3 regions of the Shimwellia blattae DSM 4481 genome follow, and region 1 is predicted to be linked to each of the others. Evidence: predicted binding sites of a transcription regulator. Region 1 holds the regulator's gene; each other region holds the start of a gene.

Region 1 (7,615 bases):
ACGCCAGATGCTGCTGGTGCAGGCGCAGTTGCTGTTCGCGGGTCTCCTGGTCTGCAAGCCAGGCAGTGGCCTGGTTTCCCGGCGGGAAGTGCTGCCCCAGCCGGGCACACAACGCCTGCCACTGGCCCCGGGCCTGCTGGTGCTGTGCCTCCAGCTGCTGTTGCTCCTGGCAGGCGTGCTGATGCTGCCGGGTGAGCTGGCTCAGGCTGCCTTTCAGGGTGGCACCGGCTTCACCCAGTTGCTGTAGCGCCTGTTCCAGCGCCAGTAAGCGCTGGCGGTTTTCGCCGGGGGCCAGCGCCTGGTAGCGCACCACTGCCGGGTGCTGTTCTGAGCCGCACAGGGGGCAGGGGGCGCCAGGCTGTAGTCGCGCCCGGTGCTCTGCCAGGCTGGCGATGGTGGCCTCCAGTTCGCAGATCTTTCTGACGTCATCACACTCGCGTTTTTTCTGGCTCCACTGCTGGCGCTTCTCTTCGGTCTGGCGGGTCAGAATCTCCAGCTGTGCCTGCTGCTGGCGGGTCTGCCCGGCAAGGGCCTCCCGGCGCTGGTTAAGGGGGGTGAACCCGGCCAGCAGGGTGCTGAGTTGCTGGCGAAGCGGGCGCTCACTTTCCAGGTGTTGCAGTGTCCGGGTGGTCTCTTCATCGCTGATCTCAAGCCCGGAAGGCGGCAGCGCCGCCTGTTTTTGCTGGCGCAGTTGCTGCTCGCGGGCCTGCTCCTGCTGGCTGAGGATCAGCTCCTGGCGCTGGCGGAAGGTGGCCCGCCAGCCGGTCAGCTCGTTCTGCCAGTCGCGGTAGCGCTCATGGGCTTTAAGCCAGGTTTCCAGCTGCTGAATCTCATGGCTGAGGTGCTGCTGCCGCTCTGCGGCCAGGTTGCGGATCTGCTGGCGGCGGATGGTGGCTTCCTGTAAGTGGGTATTTACTTGCTCCAGCTGCTGCTGGCTGGCGAGCAGGGAGTGCTGCTGCTCTTCACGCTGGCGCCACAGGGGGCGGAGTTTTTCTGCCGGCTGGCTGGCAGTCAGCCGGGCCAGACGGGGGGCCGCATCCTCCAGGGCCTGATGTGCGGCCTGGTGTTGCTGGCGGGCCGTTTCCCGCGCGGCGCTGAGCTGCTGCTCGCGGGCCAGCCACTGGGCGGCCTGTTGCAGGGTCTGAAGCCTGGCCTGCAGGCTTTTCTCCTGCTCAGTAAGTGCTTGCAAACGTTGTGCCAGGGCCTGTTTTTGCGCCTCGTCCAGCAGGTGGACGCCTGCGGCGGTCGCTTCGGCCTGGGCCAGCTGGTTTTTCACCTCTTTATACTGGTCGAAGACGGCGGCAGACAGGCGGCCATAGATTTCGGTGCCGGTGAGCTCTTCCAGCAGGGCGGCGCGATCGTTGGCATCCGCGTTGAGGAAGGCGGCAAACTGCCCCTGAGAGAGCATCATCGAGCGGGTAAAGTGGCCGTAATCCAGCCCGGTCAGCCGGGCGATAGCCTCCAGCTTGTCTTTGATTTTATCCGCCAGTATTTTACCGTCCGCGCAGCGGGCCAGCTCAACCCGGGGGGGCTGTAGCTTTCCCCCGGGGTTGTTGCGCGCCCGGCTCTGGCTCCAGAATGCCCGGTAGGCACAGCCCTGAACCTCAAATTCCACCTCGGCCAGGCACTCGGCCGTGTCCCGGGTCATAATGTCGTTGCGGGTATGGGAGATGGTGTCCAGGCGCGGCGTTTTGTGGTACAGCGCCAGACAGATGGCATCCAGCAGGGTGGTTTTCCCGGCCCCGGTGGGCCCGGTTATGGCAAACAGCCCGCAGCTGGCGAAAGGCTCCCGGGTAAAATCGATTTTCCATTCCCCTTTCAGGGAGTTGAGGTTTTTTAACCGCAGGCTGAGAATTTTCATGCCTGTTCCTCCGGGTTATTCAGCGTTTCCAGGGTGCGGGCGAACAGCGGGCGTAACCGGGTGCGCTGTTCCTCACCGGCACCGGCGGCATCCAGGCGCCGCTCAAACACATCCTGCACGCTCAGCTCGCTCAGGGTTTCGCTGTGCTGGCGGGCAATCACCTGCTGGCGCTGTTCCCGGCTGCGTCGCACCAGTAAGACCTCCACCGGTAGCGGGGCGGTAATGTCGCGGATCTGCTGGCGGGCATCGTGCAGCAGATCGTCGCTGTTGATTTCAATGTCCAGCCAGCAGGGGGGGCTCGCCGGGTCGCTCTGCCAGTCATTCAGCTGGCGGGTGAGGCTGTCGAGGCTGCCTTTTAAGGTGGCCAGCGGCTGGGTTACCGGCACCGGTAACGGGGTGACCCGGGCGAGTTTCCCTTCAGCGAAGGTCACCAGATTCACACTTTTGACCGGGCCGGATTCATCAAAGCTCAGGGCAATCGGGGAGCCGCTGTACCAGATATGCTGGCTGCCGCCCACCGCCTGTGCCCGGTGAATGTGGCCCAGAGCAATATAATCCGCCGCCGGGAAACGGCTGGCGGGGAATGCGTCCAGAGTGCCGATATAGATATCGCGCACCGCATCGCTGGTGGCTGCCCCCACCGTGGTCAGGTGGCCGGTCATGATTATCGGGAGCGGCCGGTCACCGCGCAGCGCCAGGGCAGCCTGGTAGCTACGCTGGTAGTATGCGGCAATGGCCTCCAGCAGATTCTGCTGCTTGTCGCTGGCGGACTGCCCGGCCTGGCTGTGCAGCAGATCCCGCGGGCGCAGAAACGGCACCGGGCACAAAATGGCCCCCGGGGTGCCGTCCCGCTGCGGGATCAGGGTAACCGGTGGCGGCACATCCTCCGGGGGAATGCTGGCGGTGACCTGGGTATTAAGGCAGGCCAGTAGCCCGCGCGACTCATTCAGGGTGGCGACCCCGTCGTGGTTGCCGCCCAGAATATAGAGCGGGCAGCCGGTGGCCTGTAGATTCACCACAAAGCGGTTATAGCATTCGCGGGCATAGCTGGGGGGAAACTGGGTGTCAAAAATATCCCCGGCGACAATAATGGCATCGGCACGCTGTTGCTTTACGGTCTCCAGCAGCCAGTCCAGAAAGGCGTGGTGCTCGGCGGCACGGCTTTTGGTATAAAAGTTCTGGCCGAGGTGCCAGTCAGAGGTGTGTATCAGGCGCATAACCGCTTCCGGTGATAAAAATATGGCCCCGATTATACCCGCCATACGGCAATCTGCACCTCTGGTGGGGGATTCGCCCCCGGGCGGGCGGGAAGGCGGGTGCCTGTTGGCAGGTCATATTTACGCCATTTTTTAATAAATCTGTCATAAATCTGACGCATAATGGCCGCCCATTGCACTTTAGACTCACACAGATAAGGCTAATCATGGCGAAACGCATACTGGTGGTAGAAGATGAGGCTCATATCCGTGAAATGGTCTGCCTGGTCCTTGAACAGAACGGTTTTCAGCCGGTAGAAGCGGCGGATTACGATCTCGCCGTGGCCCTGCTGAACGAACCCTGGCCGGATCTGGTGTTGCTGGACTGGATGCTGCCGGGAGGATCCGGTATTCAGTTTATTAAGCATCTTAAGCGCGACCCGCTCACCCGGGAGATCCCGGTCGTGATGCTGACCGCCCGCGGCGAAGAGGAAGATCGGGTGCGCGGGCTGGAAACCGGTGCGGATGACTACATGACCAAACCTTTTTCACCCAAGGAGCTTATCGCGCGCATCAAAGCCGTGCTGCGCCGTATTTCGCCCATGGCGGAAGAGGGAGTGATAGAGATGCAGGGGCTGAGCCTGGATCCCACCTCGCACCGGGTGATGAGCGACGATCGCCCGCTGGATATGGGGCCGACCGAATTCAAATTACTGCACTTTTTTATGACCCACCCGGAGCGGGTTTACAGCCGGGAACAGCTGCTTAATCACGTCTGGGGAACCAATGTGTACGTGGAAGATCGCACCGTGGATGTGCATATTCGCCGGTTACGTAAAGTGCTGGAGCACAGCGGGCACGATCGTATGGTGCAGACAGTACGGGGCACCGGCTACCGTTTTTCTGCCCGATTCTGACAGGAGTGTGACCCGTGCTGGAACGGTTGTCATGGAAAAGACTGGTACTGGAACTGGTGTTGTGCTGCCTGCCGGCACTGGTGCTGGGCGCGATTTTTGGTTACCTGCCGTGGTTTTTGCTGGCGTCGGTCACCGGTTTGCTTATCTGGCACTTTCATAATCTGCTGCGCCTGTCCTGGTGGCTGTGGGTGGATCGCAGCATGACGCCCCCTCCGGGGCGCGGCAGCTGGGAGCCGCTGCTATACGGCCTGCACCTGATGCAGGTGCGTAATAAAAAGCGCCGCAAAGAGCTGGGAAGCCTGATCCGGCGCTTTCGCAGCGGAGCGGAATCCCTGCCTGACGCGGTGGTGATGACCACCGAAGAGGGGGTGATTTTCTGGTGCAATGGCCTGGCCCAGCGCCTGCTGAACCTGCGCTGGCCGGACGATAACGGCCAGAATATCCTCAACTTAGTGCGTAACCCGGCCTTCAGCCAGTACCTCGGTGAGCGGGATTTTTCCCGGCCGCTGAATCTGGTGCTCAATAACGGGCGGCATATTGAAATCCGCATGATGCCCTACAGCGCTCACCAGTTGCTGATGGTGGCCCGCGACGTGACCCAGATGCACCAGCTTGAAGGGGCGCGGCGCAACTTTTTTGCCAATGTCAGCCACGAGCTGCGCACCCCGCTTACGGTGCTCCAGGGGTATCTGGAGATGATGGAAGAGCAGACCCTGACCGGTGCGGTGCGGGAAAAAGCGCTCCATACCATGGGGGAGCAGGCCCGGCGGATGGAGGGGCTGGTAAAACAGCTGCTGACACTTTCGCGCATTGAGGCCGCACCGCAGGTGGCGCTCAGCGAGCCGGTGGATGTGCCCGGTATGCTGCTTCTGCTGGAGCGGGAGGCCCGCACCCTGAGCCAGGGCAGGCACACCCTTCACTTTGAGGTAGATCCTTCGCTGCGCCTGCTGGGCAGTGAAGAGCAGCTGCATAGCGCTATGTCGAACCTGGTGTACAACGCGGTGAACCATACCCCCCCGGGCAGCCATATTCAGGTGCTCTGGCACCGCCTGGGAGAGGGGGCTGAATTCGCCGTTACTGATGATGGCCCGGGAATATTGCCGGAGCATATTCCCCGGCTGACCGAGCGTTTCTACCGGGTAGATAAAGCCCGCTCGCGCACCAGTGGCGGCAGTGGCCTGGGGCTGGCGATTGTGAAGCACGCCCTTGGTCACCACGATTCGCAGCTTTCGATCACCAGCACCCCCGGTAAAGGGAGCCGTTTCTCTTTCGTTCTGGCGGCGCGTTTTATCGCCCCCTGAGGCCCCCCGGGGGAGTTGCTGCCCCGGGCGGAAACTTAACTTTCCGGAAACGCTTTTTAAGTAATAGTTGCTAAAGATCACATTTCTTCAGGAGGTGTGATTTTTGTTTTGTTGCTTTTTTAACCACATTATGAGCCATGACATTTGCTTATAAATGGATAATTAAACTGGTATGGTTTGAATAACCAGTGGATAGCTCTGGTTTTTGGATCGGTTATTGCCTTCAAACGATATAAGCGTTTTAATGAGCCCCATGTCGATGCCGGACTAACCAGAATCGTTTGCTATTTCGAATAACTATTCTTTACTGACCACGAAAAGTAAGCATTTTCCGCTGATTATTTCCGTCATTGCCATGTTATTACCGTGTTCTGTGAACAATTGCTTAACATTTTTCAACACCACACATCCACAGGCTGTAATTATTTATGACCCGTCACTTAAGATCGCGCGACATCATCGCTCTGGGCTTTATGACCTTTGCGCTGTTTGTTGGTGCAGGTAATATCATCTTCCCCCCCATGGTTGGCCTGCAGGCCGGTGAACATGTCTGGTGGGCAGCTATTGGTTTCCTGGTTACGGCAGTGGGTTTGCCGGTGCTTACCGTTGTCTCTCTGGCACGGGTGGGCGGCGGCATGGATTTGCTGAGCTCCCCGATTGGCCGCACGGCGGGCCTTTTGCTGGCTACCGTGTGCTATCTGGCTGTGGGGCCGCTGTTTGCCGCCCCGCGTACTGCTACCGTCTCTTTTGAAGTGGGGATTGCCCCGCTGACCGGCGACGGGGCGATGCCGCTGTTTATCTACAGCCTTATCTACTTCGCGCTGGTTATCGGGGTGTCGCTGTATCCCGGTAAACTGCTGGATACGGTGGGCCATTTCCTGGCGCCGATCAAAATTATCGCGCTGATTATTCTGTCGGTGGCGGCGATCATCTGGCCTGCTGGCGGGATCAGCAGCGCGACTGAAGCCTACCAGAATGCGGCGTTTTCTAACGGTTTTGTTAATGGTTACCTGACCATGGACACCCTGGGCGCTCTGGTATTCGGGATTGTGATTGTTAATGCGGCGCGCTCCCGTGGGGTGACCGAGGCTCGCCTGCTGACCCGCTACACCATCTGGGCGGGCCTGATTGCCGGTGTGGGCCTGGCGCTGCTGTATCTGGCTCTGTTCCGCCTCGGCTCTGACAGCGCTTCACTTGTGGATCAGAACGCCAACGGCGCGGCCATTCTGCATGCTTATGTTCAGCATACCTTTGGCGGTGCGGGCAGCATGCTGCTGGCGGCGCTTATCTTCCTGGCCTGTATGGTAACGGCGGTCGGGCTGACCTGTGCCTGTGCGGAGTTCTTTGAGCAGTATCTGCCGCTCTCTTACCGGACGCTGGTCTTCATTCTCGGCCTGTTCTCGATGGTTATCTCAAACCTGGGGCTGAGCCACCTTATCCAGATTTCGGTACCGATTCTGACGGCCATCTACCCGCCGTGTATCGTGCTGGTGGTGCTGAGTTTTACCCGCCCGCTGTGGAATAACTCGTCGCGGATTATTGCCCCGGCCATGCTGGTGAGCTTTATCTTCGGGGTGATCGACGGGGTTAAAGCCTCGGCAATCAGTGATATTTTACCGGCCTGGAGCACCCATCTGCCGCTGGCAGAGCAGGGGCTGGCCTGGGTACCGCCGACGGTTCTCGTGCTTATTATTTCAATTATCTGGGACAAGGTAGCCGGTCGTACGGTAACATCTGTCGCCCACTAAGCGGTGATTCCTTTTTTAAGCCACGGGGCCTCCCCGTGGTTTTTTTATTTTGTCTCGTTGTGAAGAATGGATAAACCTGATGGAAAAAAACGCGCTTAAACGTGGTTTAAGCACCCGGCACATCCGCTTTATGGCGCTGGGATCTGCGATTGGCACCGGGCTTTTTTATGGTTCGGCGGATGCGATAAAAATGGCGGGGCCCAGCGTGCTGCTGGCCTATATCATTGGCGGGGTCGCCGCCTATATTATTATGCGCGCCCTGGGGGAGATGTCGGTTCATAACCCTTCAGCCAGCTCATTCTCCCGTTATGCTCAGGAAAACCTCGGCCCGCTGGCCGGGTATATCACCGGCTGGACCTACTGCTTTGAGATCCTGATAGTGGCAATCGCGGATGTGACCGCGTTCGGTATCTATATGGGGGTCTGGTTTCCGGCGGTGCCGCACTGGGTCTGGGTGCTGAGCGTGGTGCTGATTATCTGCGCCATTAACCTGATGAGCGTTAAAGTCTTTGGCGAGCTGGAGTTCTGGTTTTCGTTTTTCAAAGTGGCCACCATTATTCTGATGATCGTTGCCGGGTTTGGCATCATCATC
Region 2 (7,615 bases), 1.4 Mb from region 1:
GTAAGCCAGTGGCCGCTGAGCGCCAGCACCAGATCGGCGGCAATCAGCACCACAAGGCCCCACTGCAACAGCTTGCGGTGGTCGACCCGGTCGGAGAGTTTCCCGAACGGGTAGGCACTCAGCCCGTAGACGATATTCATGGCGACCATTACCAGCGGAATGGCAAACAGCGGAATATGCATCTGCTGCGCGCGCAGCACGAGGAATGCCTCACTGAATCGGGCAAGGGTAAAAATGGCGCCCAGTGCCACTACCCACCAGTAGCGGGAGGAGAGCTGGCGCAGATTATCCCGGCGCAGCGGGTTGCTGCGTTTGTGAACGACCGGCGATACGGGCTCTTTCAGGCCAAATGCGAGCAGGGCGATGGCGATAACCGCAGGGATCACGGCCACCCAGAAAATGGACTGGAAATCGTTGTGCCACAGAAGCATCAGCGCCACGGCAAGCAGCGGTCCGAGAAACGCGCCGGTGGTATCCAGCGCCTGGCGCAGGCCGTATGCCGCGCCGCGAATCTCTGCCGGGGTGACATCGGCAACCAGTGCATCCCGCGGGGCTCCGCGGATCCCCTTGCCTATCCGGTCAATCATTCTGGCGCTAAAAATCATGGTGGCAGAGGGGGCCAGGGCAAACAGCGGTTTACTCAGGGCGCCAAGACCGTAGCCGAGCAGCGCCAGCCCTTTGCGCTTGCCGATATAGTCGCTTATCACACCGGAAAACACTTTCAGGATCAGGGCGGTGGCCTCCGCAACGCCTTCAATCAGGCCAATAATCAGCACGCTGGCGCCAAGTGTCGTGGCCATAAACAGAGGCAGCAGGCTGTGGATCATTTCCGATGATATATCCATCATCAGGCTGACGACGCCAAGCACCCAGACACCCTTTGGTATCTGTTTTAGGGTGGTAAAACGGGAAAACATAAGGCCATCCTTAACACGGTTGTTTGTCAACGGGGCTGCCGGGTGGTTTTTTATCCTTATCTGTCACTGGTTTTTCAACGGCGTGCGTATTTATGGCAAGGAGCGACGCCTGTTTAAATATAGCGATAGCGGGGGTAAGTGACGGGATATTACACCGGCCCGCTCAGGTTTCCGTAAACGGGCCGGTGAAGAGGAGGCCGGGCATCAGCTACCGATGATGCCGCCATCGGATTTGGTGATAACCACCGTTGAAGAGCGCGGTCGTCCATCTGGCCTGGCGTCCGGCCAGTTGGAGACCGCACGAGGATTATCCGGATCGGTAATACTGTCGGCGCTTTCACCCGGGTGCTGGATATTGATAAACAGGGTGCGGTTATCCGGTGTAAAGGCGATACCGGTAATTTCACAGCCGCAGGGCCCGGTCAGAAAACGGCGATATTCATTGCTGCCGGGAATGGTCGCGAGCATCTGGTTGTTTCCCATGCCTTCATACGCTTTTTTGTTTATGGTGCTGGAGGAGACGTCGGTCTGGATCCACAGTACGCCCCGGTTATCGAAAGAGAGCCCGTCCGGGCTGCCGAATGCGGCCCCCTGCATGGAGCCTTTCACGCCGGGATCGTCACTGTCTGTACGCCCGGCCAGCACCAGAATGTCCCATGTAAAGTGTTCTGCGGCGGGATCGGCCTGCGCTTCGCGCCAGTGCATGATGTGGCCGAACTGGTTGTGGGCCCGTGGGTTGGCGGCGTCTGCCGGGGCCCGGCCTTCTTTGCCGCGATCGGTGTTGTTAGTCAGGGTGCAATAAATACTGCCCGGCTTATGGGGATCTACTGCTATCCACTCAGGACGATCCATTTTGGTTGCGCCAGCTGCATCGGCGGCAAGGCGCGTTTTAATCAGTAAATCCCCCTGACTTTCGAATCCTTTGCTTTCATCAAGGCCATTTTCGGCGTAGATAAGCGGCAGCCAGTCGCCGGAGCCGTCTTCGTTGAACCTGGCCACATAGAGTGTCCCTGACTCCAGCAACTGCATATTTGCCTGGCGATCGTCGGGGAGATATTTTTTATCAGAAATGAATTTATAGATGTATTCAAATTTCTGATCGTCACCCATATAGACCACCACGCGATTATCCGCTGCCAGTGTCACGGCGGCGCCTTCATGTTTGAAGCGGCCTAATGCGGTGTGTTTACGCGGTGTGGAGGTCGGATTGTACGGATCTATCTCCACCACCCACCCGAACCGGTTCGGTTCATTGGGGGTTTTATCAACGTTAAAGCGCGGGTCTACCTCGCTCCAGCGGTAAGATTTATCGCTCTCACTGATGCCGTAACGCTTTTCCAGCGCATTGCGCGGTGCTTTTTTAACAAAAATATCGGACCAGTTTTCCTCACAGGTCAGGTATGTTCCCCAGGGGGTATAGCCGTTAGCACAGTTTTGCATGGTGCCTGACACCCTTTCTCCTTGCGGATCGGCGGCGGTTTTCATTAATGGCTGATGACGTGCCGGACCACTCAGTTCCATTGGGGTGTTAGCGGTAATACGGCGGGCAAATGCGGACGGGCGCACCACGTGCCAGCCATCGGTGCTTTTTTTCACCTCAATAACGGAGACGCCCATCGCATTCTGCCCTTTACGGGCTTTATCAAGATCCCAGCTGGCCGTGCCGTCTTTAAACAGCATACCGTTATCAATGTACTCATGGTTTAGTGCCAGAAGGCCATGGGTCGGGTTATCAGCACCTTGCGGCAGGCTAAACCAGGCCATCCCGTCATGATGCATACCGGCCTGTACGGCCTGCTCGTCGGTCGTGTTGCTGGCGTCGAATTTAAATTCAGGCAGATTATCGCGAATGCCCACGGCATCGCCCCAGCGGTAAAGGGGGCGGGCGATATAACCCCGGGGCACGGTTACGGTGTCTGCGGCAGAGACGGGAATGCTGGTGAAGCCCAGCGCCACGGCTTGCGCCACTGGTGATGGCTTAGCCACTGCTGCGTGGGCATTTTCCGGCCGGATTAAAAAAGGAAACGCTGCGCCAGCCCCCGCTATCATTCCCATTTGTAAAAAGTGGCGCCGGGACAAAACGGCATCTACCACGTCAGAAAACACGGGGTTGGTGCTGTGGTTGCTTATCTCATCGCGGTGCTCTTTTTTAAACACCGGTTTATGTGGTCTGCTCATCGTCTTTCCCTGTTATTTCCATCGAGTTGAGTGGCAATGGAGAGCAGTGTAAGAAGTATTTGTTACAGATTTATAACGCAGGAAATTATCTGATCACCGCAGAGATGGGGAAGAGCATGCCGCGACTAATATACTTTATAAACTATGTTTAAATGGGCAGGACAGATGTTATAATAGTCAGGAAAAATAAAACGATCATTACTAAAAACAAAGTGAACTTAACTTTTAGCCATAATACCATTTCGTTGGGTAACTCTTTGATGAAATCATAATGTTCAGAGTCCATATTTCTGACGGGAAAGCTCCCCTTTTTAAATACGAATGGGAAGATGAAATAAAAATCCTTCTGAAAGGTTAAGAATATCCCACCGGCTTGTGCAAGAATGATTTCTGCTGGTACATAACCGAATTGTTCTTTAAAAGCATCGCATAATAAAAGATGTTGTTTGTTTTTTAGCACAGAATATCCTATTGCGATAAACCCGAAGAATATACACAATAACGTTAAGATCGCAGACAGGATGCCCACTATTCACCTACCGTTTTATAAATGAGTTCGCCGAGACTTTCACCTTGATCTGACAGAAATTCACCGCCTAAATAACCTCCACTAGTACCAAGAATTACACCACAAGCTAGTGCACCTGCTCCTGCTGCTTCTATTGTCAAAGCACCTAATACTACAGTGCATATACCTGTGCCTATCGCACCACCTCCGATGCTTCCAATGATGCTACCAGAAAAACTACCAACCTCGGTATATTTCTTTTTGGTGCATTCACCTTCACGACCAACAGAACAAGCCTCGTTTATTTCATTGATTGAATTCAATGCATTAAAACCGATTCCTACATAGCCAACATATCGCATAGCCTTAATATACTTAGCTGCCCGCTCTAAGTGGGTCGCATAACCATCGATATCGCTAATGCCCGTTTCATTCCATTTATGCGTTATCGATTTAGTTGACAGACCAAGTGCACTTTTTAGACTGTTATATTCACCGAGTGCCATGCCTTTATTAAGGAAGCCAACTTTAAGTACACGATCAAGTTCCCTGAATAGTTGAGTACGTCTTACATAGAACTGCTCACCAATCAAAGCTCCTCTTGTCATGTAAGTATTTTTGTACGTTTCCTGAATTTCTTTCAGGATCCTCTCTATATTCTCAAAATATTTTCCGACAGGTTCAGCAGCAAGACCAATTCCTTTATCAGCGATATTGCTGAAGTTGGCTATTGTTGCATAGTGATTGTGTAAAAAATTAGCTTCTTTATGTGTAAGCGGTTCTAATGCTGTATCAATACGTTGTTTAGCAGCCTTCATATGCTCGATCTGATCGCTGTCCTGTTTTTCAGGATCAACAACCAGCAGAATAGAACCAGCTTTGTATTCCTTATCAGCACCGTTAAGAGCACGATAAAGTTCGCGTGTTCCTGCTGGTGGCTCGCTTTCAAACAACCACGGCTCATAGGCTCTCGTTTCAGCCCCATAGGGAAGAACGCAAAATCCGGCATCCACAGGTTCACGTTTTGCTTCTACCTTCTTTTTAGCAGCCTGAGCATGTTGTTCAGGCTCTGCAGCTTTTGCAGGTTCAGGAGAAGGGGCAGCAGCGACCAACGGAGCCGCAACAGGAGCAGCTTTGACTGGTTTGGCATCTTCGAGCCAATAAGAGGCGTTTGGGAGTGAAGGAATAAATCTTGCGTTGCAGGGACATGTACTACGGCTATTCAAAGTACCTGCGGCTGCTACACCACGAATCATATAATTGGGTATCCCACCCGCAATATGATAAATTTTGCCGTCTTTACCACACGATACAGAATCACCATTTCTTGCCGTTGCAATCCCTCCAAAACTGTGATGTGGGGACCCTGAAAGAATGCTGCCGCCGCAAGTTGTCTTGTCGCCAATGCGAAGAAAATAACCCGTTGCCATATGTCTGATCCTTAATGAAGTTTATTTGCCGGTTTAGCCCCACCAACAGCCAGCGAAGACACGATCCACTTTTGTTTTTCGATTGAATAAGTACTTACTCCTCATATCAGTAATCATTCATCCCCTCAAAAAGGGTCGCATCAAATTTAAGTACTGCTTTATTCGAAACAAGATCAAAATCATCACTAATTGTGAATGATTCAGGAAACTGTACACTGCGGTAATGCTCTGAACATAAAACAAGATTTCTGAAATCATCAATTGAAAAGCCAAATACCAGCATGATGCAGTACTCTGGTTTTCGGGTTCTCTTTTGCTTTCAATCCTGCGGCGAATAGCCAGTTCGTTAACGTTGATGGGATATGAAGATGAAAAAATCTTACTTATGACAGGCGCTGCGTTGGTTTTGTCGGATTACCAACATTTTTACCAGCAAACGGGTACGGCTTCGAGTGGTTTTTAGTGAACGAGGTGAACTTAAAGAAGGGGATAACCAACTGATAAAAATGCAGAAAGCAGACGTCAGTGAACGTCTGCTTCCCTTAATTTGGCTCCTCTGACTGGACTCGAACCAGTGACATACGGATTAACAGTCCGCCGTTCTACCGACTGAACTACAGAGGAATCGTGTGAACGGGGCGAATATTAGCGGCGGGGTGCGGGCTTGTCAAAGCCTGATTGCAAATTCCGGCGCGTTTGACGATAAATTCCTCATCTGGCTGTAAAAACAGCCATTAAGTGGCGATTTCAGCCCCCGAACGGTGCCTGAACTGTTACCGGGGGCTGAAAAAATCAGCGGAAGGGGGGCTCGTTAAAGGTGCGTAGTTTGCGTGAGTGCAGGCGCTCTCCTTCGGCGCGCAGCAGATCGATGGCCCGGATACCTATCTGCAAATGCTCAGAAATCGCCCCTTCATAGAAACGATTGGCCTGACCGGGCAGTTTTATTTCGCCGTGCAGCGGCTTATCAGAGACGCACAGCAGCGTGCCGTAAGGCACCCGGAAGCGATATCCCTGGGCGGCAATGGTGGCGCTTTCCATATCAATCGCGACTGCCCGGCTCAGGTTAAAACGCAGGGCAGAGGCCGAATAGCGCAGCTCCCAGTTCCGGTCATCGGTGGTGACCACAGTGCCGGTACGCAGCCGCTGTTTTACCTCCTCCCCGGGCATACCGCTGACCAGTTTTGTGGCGTCGTACAGCGCGCGCTGCACTTCGGCAATGCTCGGGATCGGAATATCCGGCGGCAGCACCGCATCCAGCACGTGATCATCGCGCAGATAGGCGTGCGCCAGCACATAGTCGCCGATATCCTGGCTTTCACGCAGCCCGCCGCAGTGGCCTATCATCAGCCAGACATCCGGGCGCAGTACCGCCAGATGGTCACAAATGGTTTTCGCATTCGACGGGCCCACGCCAATATTAATCAGCGTGATGCCCTGGCCATCTTCCGTAATCAGGTGCCAGGCGGGCATCTGGTGTTTCTTCCAGGCCAGATCGTTAATGGTGCGCTCCGGCGCTTCGGTATCTGCGGTGATCCAGTGGCCACCGGCGCAGGACAGCGCAATATACGGGCTGTCGGGATCGAGGATCTGGCTGCACCCCCAGCTGACAAACTCATCCACGTAGCGGGTGTAGTTGGTAAACAGCACAAAGGGCTGAAAATGCTCCGCCGGGGTGCCGCTGTAGTGTTTCAGGCGGGCGAGGGAGAAATCCACCCGCCGGGCATCAAAGTGGGAAAGCGGGTAGCTTTCTGTCGGGTGGAACAGGCCGTCTGCGGTTTCATCACCAATTTGTGAGAGTTCCGTTGTCGGGAAATGGCGCGTCAGCCCGGCGCTCATGGAACGATCAAGCGATAAGCTGGAGCCGTCAATCACATAAGGGTAGGGAATTTCGTGCTCTGAGGGTTCAACCTCAATACGGGCACCATAGTCATTCACCAGCAGGGTGAGCTGCTCAAGCAAATAGGCCCGGAACAGGGCAGGGTTGGTGATGGTGGTGGTATAGCACCCCGGGTGGGTAAAGCGGCCAAAGGCCCGGGTCTTTTTGTGGCGCACCGCATTGCCATCCCAGCTGACTTTAAGGCGCGGGTAAACGAACAACCCACCGGCCCGGGCCTGGTCGTCTGGCAGGGTTCCCTCTTTGATAAATTTGGCGATTGCCTCACGCAATGCCGTAACCGATGCGGTGTACAGGGCGTCAAGTCGGTCCAGTGCCTGGACCGGTGTCAGCGCAGTAGGGCTCATGTTCTCTCCTTTGATAACGCGTAAAGCAGGAACGCGTGTTAACAAAGTGTATGCCATTGGCCGTGGGGGGCGAAGCAGAAATTAGCGTGACCGGCAGAGCGCGGTAGTCATGGGGGCGTGCGAAAATGGCGCAGGTTAAAAAAAAGCCCCGACAGGAATTATTGCCGGGGCTTCAGACTACTTTATATTCAGGGTTAAACATCAATTAACTTTACAACTCAAACACGTTTATCAGTACTGCGGTTAGCACTGCTACTAATGTACCGTATTACGCTGAAAGCGGCGCAGATACGGACATCCCCCTCGCGATATATACTCTTTGATGCGTGGCTTTATGTGTG
Region 3 (7,615 bases), 1.1 Mb from region 1:
AGTTTGTGACTTTTTGCTGTTTGAATAGCGGTGCCTTGAGGATATCCGAAGAAGAGAGTATTTTCTTAAAATATTTTAAGAAGTGAGTATTTTTATGCATTCTAAACTTCCACCGCTCATAGCAGTTATTGGCAGTGATGGCTCTGGAAAATCAACCGTCTGCGAACATCTTATTACCTGTGTAGAAAAGTACGGCCCGGCAGTTCAGGTTCACCTTGGCAAACAAGCCGGTAATGTTGGCCGTGCGGTGACCAAACTTCCGCTGATGGGCAAATCAGTAGGCAAGGTGATTGAGCACAACAAAGTGAAGACCGCTAAAGCCCTGCCAGGCCCGGGCCCGGCGCTGGTGATTATGCTCTTTGTCGTGCGTCGTTTACTGCGTTTTCGCCATATGCTCTCCTGCCGCCGCCGGGGGCTTATCATCCTGACGGACCGCTACCCGCAGGTGCAGATCCCCGGGGCCTATGACGGCACCGTGTTCCCGGCCAATATCCCCGGGAGCCCGTTTGTCTCCTGGCTTGCGGAGCAGGAGCGCCGGGCGTTTCGCTGGATGGCGAGCGTGAAGCCGGATCTGGTGATTAAACTGAACGTGGATCTTGATGTGGCTATTGCCCGTAAGCCGGACCACAAGCCCGAATCACTGGCGAGAAAAATCGCGATTACCCCGCAACTCACCTTTGGAGGGGCGAATATCGTTGATATTGATGCCAATAAACCGCTCAATGAAGTTCTGGCGGATGCGGAAAAAGCCGTTAACGAGTATATGCAGTCCCACGGCTACCATTATACTCAGGCGGCTAAATCAGCGACCAGCCATTAATTCTCTGGCTATCCCTGAAGAGCGTTACTGAATTGCCCTGAATTATTTCAGCGACATTCAGGGCGCTTTCCGGGGATATGGCGGATAATCATTGCGGGTATTTTTATTCATATTTACTTACATCTTCCGCCGGGTGGTTGATTATGCCCGCTGTGCTGTAATTTCCCGGCAGGGCAAATTACTTCAAAATAATATAGTTAAATTATTCAGTTAATATATTTAAAAACAGTGCTTGCTTCCGCCAGTTAAACGTGAGTAAATAGCGCCATCGGTTTGAAGTTCAGACCTTATGAAAGCAGTTTTAGTAAAGCAGTCCTCTGTTCAGGCGTTATCCTCAGATACCTCTTCTTCATGAGTCTCCTCCTAAGTGCCCATAAGTTTACTTCTGAAAAACAGACCATTTTCGCCCTGTGTGGCTCAAAAATTTAAGTAAGGTATTTGACATGTCTGACAAAATGACTGGTTTAGTAAAATGGTTCAACGCTGATAAAGGCTTTGGTTTTATCTCTCCGGCTGACGGCAGCAAAGATGTATTCGTACACTTCTCTGCTATCCAGAGCGATAACTTCCGTACCCTGGAAGAAGGCCAGAAAGTTGAATTCACCATTGAAAATGGTGCTAAAGGCCCGGCTGCAGCCAACGTTGTTGCGCTGTAATTACGCCTGAATTGATACTCCCGCTTACAGTAACGATGACGGTAAAAACCTGAGTGGTTAAGCCGGAGTAAAAAATAAAAACCCGCTATTAAAGCGGGTTTTTTTATTTCTGTAATCTGCCCCGGGGCAAATCAGAAATCGTATTGCAGCGTCAGGCGGTTTTGCCAGAAGCTGGAGTCATACAGCGGCGAGGTCTGTACCCCGGCAAAATCGCTGATGCTCAGCCCTTTCAGGGCACCGTCGAAGGCCCAGATGGCGTATACCAGATACTCAGACTGGTTGATGCTTGCAGAGGCAACAGACGGCTTGAGATCCATAAAGGAGTAGCGGGTCCCCACGGTCAGGTTCTGGGTGGCAACAAAGTTAAACTCGGTGGCCCAGGCATTACCGCTGCCCAGATCCTGCGTACTGGTGAAGTAAGGCTGTGCGAAGTACGGGCCGGACGAGCTGTTGTGGGCGTAAGGCACCACTAGCGCACCGTTGTTCCAGCTATTGGCGCTACCGGCAATATGGTTATAACCCAGCTTCCAGCCCAGGGACGGGGTCACGGCGAGGGCCAGCTGGGCACCGTAAGAGGTGCTGTTCACTTCCCCGGCCAGCGCTTTGCCATCGCTGGTGCCGCGAATAAACTGCACGGCGACATCCGGCTGCATCCAGGTCTGCTGCCAGTTCAGGTGGCTTTCGCCATACACCAGTTTTGAGTAATCGTCGTACTCTTCATACCAGATCTGGCCGGTGAGCTTTTTGTCGTCCAGCTGGACAGCCCGGCCCGCACCGGCGCCCCACATGCCGTTGATCGGGGTGTCGATATCCGTGTAGGCGGTGGTTTTCAGGAAGTTGTCATCACCCCAGGGCTTGTAGCGCCACACTTTGGTCGCGCGCAGGAAGTTGTCTTTGTCCCCGTAGTTCACATCTACCGCCCGGTAGAGGATCGGGGTAATACGCCAGTCGTAATCGCCCATAAATGGCAGATCCAGGCGCTGATCACCGGCGGTGATTTTCAGCGCGTCCCACTGCCAGCTCAGGTACGCTTCACCAATATTGTTCTGGTTCTGGCCGATATCGCTGATGGTGTGGCTGTTATCCCCGTGGTTGATCCCGCGCAGGAAAATCCCGCTCACCCCGAGGCGAAACCCCGCCAGCGGCGCGGTTTCATATTTCAGGCTGCCGCCGTAGCTGATGGTGTCCTGGTTAAACCCTTTAGCGAAGTACGCATTGTGGGTGGAGTAATAGAGTGACCGGATGCTGCCGCTGACGGTACCGCAGGTGAAGAAATCACCCAGGTTGTCTACTCCGTTGGCGCCATAGTGGCAGGATGCGTCGATATTACTCCGGGTATCAGCCTGTGCGGGGGAGATAAGGGGCAGCAGTAATGCGCTGGCCCATGCACAGCTGATTATCTTGTTTTTCATTGTGTTTGCCTTGCTGGATTGTCGTGCCACGTCGGTATTCGGTGCTTTTCTTTGCCACAGCGGCAGAGACGTAAACGTTTGCGTCCCTGCGCTAAAAAAAACCTCTTCCACATCATTGGTCTGTGTGGTCAGAGGCAACGGATAACGGCCTGAGGGATCTACGGTGGCATACACTGAAAATGTTACCCCGTTATTCAGGCGCGGCAACCATATAGTAATGTTCAGGAAAACGCCAGTCTGTCAGAGAAAATAGCCCGCTAATAATGTCTGATTGCTGATTCTTTAACCGGTGCCGCCTGAAAACGGACTGTCATAAAACTGTCATATTCCTTACATTTTACTGTCACCAAACTGTCCTATTTTGCTCACCATAGGTTAAACCGATAAATCACGAACACCGAGCAGGAGACATTATGAAAGTTATGCGTACCACAGTCGCAACTGTTGTCGCCGCAACCCTATCCCTGAGCGCATTTGCCGCCCAGGCTGCCGCCAGCCTGACGGGGGCGGGGGCAACCTTCCCGGCGCCGGTGTATGCCAAATGGGCGGACTCCTACAACAAAAGCACCGGTAATAAAGTGAATTACCAGGGGATCGGTTCGTCCGGCGGTGTAAAACAGATCACGGCGAATACCGTGGATTTCGGCGCTTCTGATGCCCCGTTAAGCGATGAAAAACTTCAGCAGGAAGGGCTGTTCCAGTTCCCGACCGTTATCGGCGGGGTGGTACTGGCGGTGAACCTGCCGGGCTTTACCTCCGGTGAGCTTGTGCTGGACGGTAAAACCCTGGGCGATATTTACCTCGGCAAGATCAAAAAGTGGAATGATGACGCCATTGCGAAGCTGAACCCGGGCAAAACATTACCGGCCCAGAATATCGCGGTGGTACGCCGGGCAGATGGCTCCGGCACCTCTTATGTCTTTACCAGCTATCTGGCAAAGGTGAATGACGCGTGGAAAGCCAGTGTTGGCGCGGGCTCTACGGTGAACTGGCCTACCGGCCTTGGCGGCAAAGGGAACGACGGGGTCGCCGCGTTTGTACAGCGCCTGCCGGGCGCTATCGGTTATGTGGAGTATGCCTACGCCAAACAGAACAATCTGGCCTATACCAAACTTATCTCTGCCGACGGTAACGCCGTAAGCCCCACGGAAGAGAGCTTCTCTAACGCCGCCAGAGGCGCAGACTGGAGCAAAACCTTCGCCCAGGATCTGACCAACCAGAAAGGGGAGAATGTGTGGCCTATCACCTCGACCACTTTTATTCTGGTCCACAAAGAGCAGAAAAAACCGGAGCAGGGCATTGAAGTGCTGAAATTCTTCGACTGGGCCTATAAAGAAGGCACCACAGAGGCCCACAATCTGGATTACGCCACGCTCCCCGGCGAGGTTGTTGAACAGGTCCGGGCGGCATGGAAAACCAGTATTAAGGACAGCAGCGGTAAAGCGCTGTATTAATCGCAGGATCTTCACCGCCGGGCGGGTCGCACCCGGTCCGGCGGGCTTAACTGAAAGAGTAAATTATGGCGGTAACCAGGCCGGTATTACATTCCCCGGGTAAAAAAGGCGATATTATTTTCAGCGCGCTGGTGAGGCTGGCGGCGCTGATTGTGCTGCTTCTGCTGGGGGGCATTATTGTCTCCCTGCTCTTTTCCTCCTGGCCGAGCATTGAGAAGTTTGGCTTTGCGTTCCTGTGGACCAGAGAGTGGGATGCCCCTAACGATATCTTTGGTGCGCTGGTGCCGATTTACGGCACCCTGGTCACCTCCTTCATTGCCCTGCTGATAGCGGTGCCGGTGAGCTTCGGTATCGCCCTGTTTCTGACTGAGCTGGCCCCGGGCTGGCTGCGCCGCCCCCTGGGCACGGCCATTGAGCTGCTGGCGGCGATCCCCAGTATTGTGTACGGCATGTGGGGGCTGTTTATCTTCGCCCCGCTGTTTGCCACCTGGTTCCAGGAGCCGGTCGGTAATGTGCTGTCGGCCATTCCGCTGGTGGGCACGCTCTTTTCCGGCCCGGCGTTTGGTATCGGTATTCTGGCTGCCGGGGTGATCCTCGCCATTATGATAATCCCGTATATCGCCTCTGTTATGCGCGACGTGTTCGAGCAAACCCCGGTCATGATGAAAGAGTCCGCCTACGGGATCGGCTGCACCACCTGGGAGGTTATCTGGCGGATTGTGCTGCCCTACACCAAAAACGGGGTCATCGGCGGGGTGATGCTCGGCCTGGGGCGCGCGCTGGGCGAGACCATGGCGGTGACTTTTATCATCGGCAATACCTACCAGCTGGACAGCTTCTCGCTGTATATGCCGGGCAACAGTATCACCTCAGCGCTGGCTAACGAATTTGCTGAGGCGGAGTCCGGGCTGCATGTGGCGGCGCTGATGGAGCTGGGGCTGATTCTGTTTGTTATTACCTTTATCGTGCTGGCTATCTCTAAACTGATGATCCTGCGCCTGGCAAAAAATGAAGGGGCACGCTGATGGCAACGCTGGAAGTTTCTCATAACGATGCGCTGGCGGCCTCGCGGCGTAAAATGCAGGCCCGCCGCCGCCTGAAGAACCGCATCGCCCTGACCCTCTCCATGGCGACTATGGCGTTCGGGCTGTTCTGGCTGGTGTGGATCCTGTTTTCTACGGTCACCCGCGGTATGGACGGCATGTCCTGGGCGCTGTTTAGCGAAATGACCCCGCCGCCGAACACGGCAGGCGGTGGCCTGGCAAACGCCCTGGCCGGTAGCGGGTTGCTGATCCTCTGGGCAACCGTGATTGGCACGCCGCTGGGGATTATGGCCGGGGTCTACCTGGCGGAATATGGCCGCAAATCCTGGCTGGCGGAGGTTATCCGCTTTATTAACGATATTCTGCTGTCGGCGCCGTCTATTGTGGTGGGGCTGTTCGTTTACACCATTGTGGTGGCACGGATGCAGCACTTTTCCGGCTGGGCCGGGGTGATTGCCCTGGCGCTTTTGCAGATCCCGATTGTTATCCGCACCACGGAAAATATGCTGAAACTGGTGCCGGACAGCCTGCGTGAAGCGGCCTACGCACTGGGGACGCCGAAGTGGAAAATGATCTCGGCCATTACGCTTAAGGCGTCGGTCTCCGGGATCATGACCGGTGTGCTGCTGGCGGTGGCGCGTATCGCCGGGGAGACGGCTCCGCTGCTGTTTACGTCGCTCTCTAACCAGTTCTGGAGCACCGACATGATGCAGCCGCTGGCGAACCTGCCGGTGACCATTTTTAAATTTGCCATGAGCCCGTTTGCCGACTGGCAGGCGCTGGCCTGGGCCGGGGTGCTGATTATTACCCTGTGTGTTCTGTTACTGAATATTCTGGCGCGCGTTGTCTTTGCGCCCGGTAAGCACTAATTGATGACAGCGCGGCAGGACGCGGCGCCGCATGAGGAAGAAAACAGATGAGTACGGTTACAACAGTCCCCGGTAAAATTCAGGTCCGCAATCTGAACTTCTACTACGGCAAGTTTCACGCCCTGAAGAACATCAACCTGGATATTGCTGAGAACGAAGTCACGGCGTTTATCGGCCCTTCCGGTTGCGGTAAGTCTACCTTGCTGCGCACGTTTAATAAGATGTTTGCGCTCTACCCGGAGCAGCGCGCCGAAGGGGAGATTTTGCTGGATGGCGAAAACATCCTCACCCACGCCCAGGATATTGCGCTGCTGCGCGCCAAAGTGGGCATGGTGTTCCAGAAACCGACCCCGTTCCCGATGTCTATCTATGACAATATCGCCTTCGGGGTGCGTCTGTTTGAAAAACTCTCCCGGACGGATATGGATGAACGGGTACAGTGGGCGCTGACCAAAGCCGCACTGTGGGGGGAAACCAAAGATAAACTGCACCAGAGCGGGTACTCCCTGTCTGGCGGCCAGCAGCAGCGTCTGTGTATCGCCCGCGGGATAGCCATCCGCCCGGAGGTGCTGCTGCTGGATGAGCCCTGCTCGGCGCTGGATCCTATCTCTACCGGGCGCATTGAGGAGCTGATCACCGAGCTGAAGCAGGACTATACGGTGGTTATCGTGACCCACAATATGCAGCAGGCGGCCCGCTGCTCTGATCACACCGCGTTTATGTACCTGGGCGAGCTGGTGGAATACAGCAGCACGGATGAGCTGTTCACCCGGCCGAAGATGAAACAGACCGAAGATTATATTACCGGCCGCTACGGCTGATGCGGCGGATATCAGGAGAGCACAATGGACAATCTGAACCTTAATAAACATATCTCCGGCCAGTTCAACGCCGAGCTGGAGTATATCCGCACCCAGGTGATGACCATGGGGGGGCTGGTAGAGCAGCAACTGTCTGACGCGATCACCGCGATGCACAACCAGGACCGCGAGCTGGCGCAGCGGGTGGTGGAGGGGGATCAGCGGGTGAATATGATGGAGGTGGCCATTGATGAAGCCTGCGTGCGTATCATTGCCAAACGCCAGCCCACCGCCAGCGATCTGCGCCTGGTGATGGCGATAATCAAAACCATTGCCGAGCTTGAGCGCATCGGCGATGTGGCGGATAAAATTTGCCGCACCGCGCTGGAGAAATTCTCCCGGCAGCACCAGCCGCTGCTGGTCAGCCTTGAATCCCTGGGGCGCCACACGGTACAGATGCTGCACGACGTGCTGGACGCCTTTGCCCGCATGGATATCGACGAAGCGGTGCGCATCTACCGGGAGGATAAAAAAGTGGATCAGGAGTACGAAGGGATCGTG

Evidence for each region. The regulator PhoB, encoded in region 1, activates phosphate uptake and scavenging genes when phosphate is short. The targets are predictions, from matches to a motif close to CTGTCATAAAACTGNCNNAT.
Region 2: EBL_RS07315 (PhoX family protein) is a predicted target of PhoB. The motif match lies at 3,155-3,174, and genes of this name have one in related genera.
Region 3: pstS (phosphate ABC transporter substrate-binding protein PstS) is a predicted target of PhoB. The motif match lies at 3,196-3,215, and genes of this name have one in related genera.

The regions. Positions count from the first base shown of each region.
Region 1 is NC_017910.1:3,011,316-3,018,930, reverse strand. Features, by position in the region: gene sbcC (exonuclease subunit SbcC) at 1-1,861, opposite strand, end outside; gene sbcD (exonuclease subunit SbcD) at 1,858-3,078, opposite strand; gene phoB (phosphate response regulator transcription factor PhoB) at 3,285-3,974, shown strand; gene phoR (phosphate regulon sensor histidine kinase PhoR) at 3,989-5,275, shown strand; gene brnQ (branched-chain amino acid transporter carrier protein BrnQ) at 5,704-7,023, shown strand; gene proY (proline-specific permease ProY) at 7,103-7,615, shown strand, end outside.
Region 2 is NC_017910.1:1,587,153-1,594,767, forward strand. Features, by position in the region: gene EBL_RS07310 (MFS transporter) at 1-917, opposite strand, end outside; gene EBL_RS07315 (PhoX family protein) at 1,122-3,095, opposite strand; gene EBL_RS07320 (hypothetical protein) at 3,244-3,555, opposite strand; gene EBL_RS07325 (PAAR domain-containing protein) at 3,624-5,033, opposite strand; tRNA gene EBL_RS07330 (tRNA-Asn) at 5,582-5,657, opposite strand; gene EBL_RS07335 (AMP nucleosidase) at 5,826-7,274, opposite strand.
Region 3 is NC_017910.1:4,139,271-4,146,885, forward strand. Features, by position in the region: gene EBL_RS19360 (dTMP kinase) at 95-820, shown strand; gene cspE (transcription antiterminator/RNA stability regulator CspE) at 1,264-1,476, shown strand; gene EBL_RS19370 (hypothetical protein) at 1,608-2,888, opposite strand; gene pstS (phosphate ABC transporter substrate-binding protein PstS) at 3,302-4,342, shown strand; gene pstC (phosphate ABC transporter permease PstC) at 4,408-5,367, shown strand; gene pstA (phosphate ABC transporter permease PstA) at 5,367-6,254, shown strand; gene pstB (phosphate ABC transporter ATP-binding protein PstB) at 6,302-7,075, shown strand; gene phoU (phosphate signaling complex protein PhoU) at 7,100-7,615, shown strand, end outside.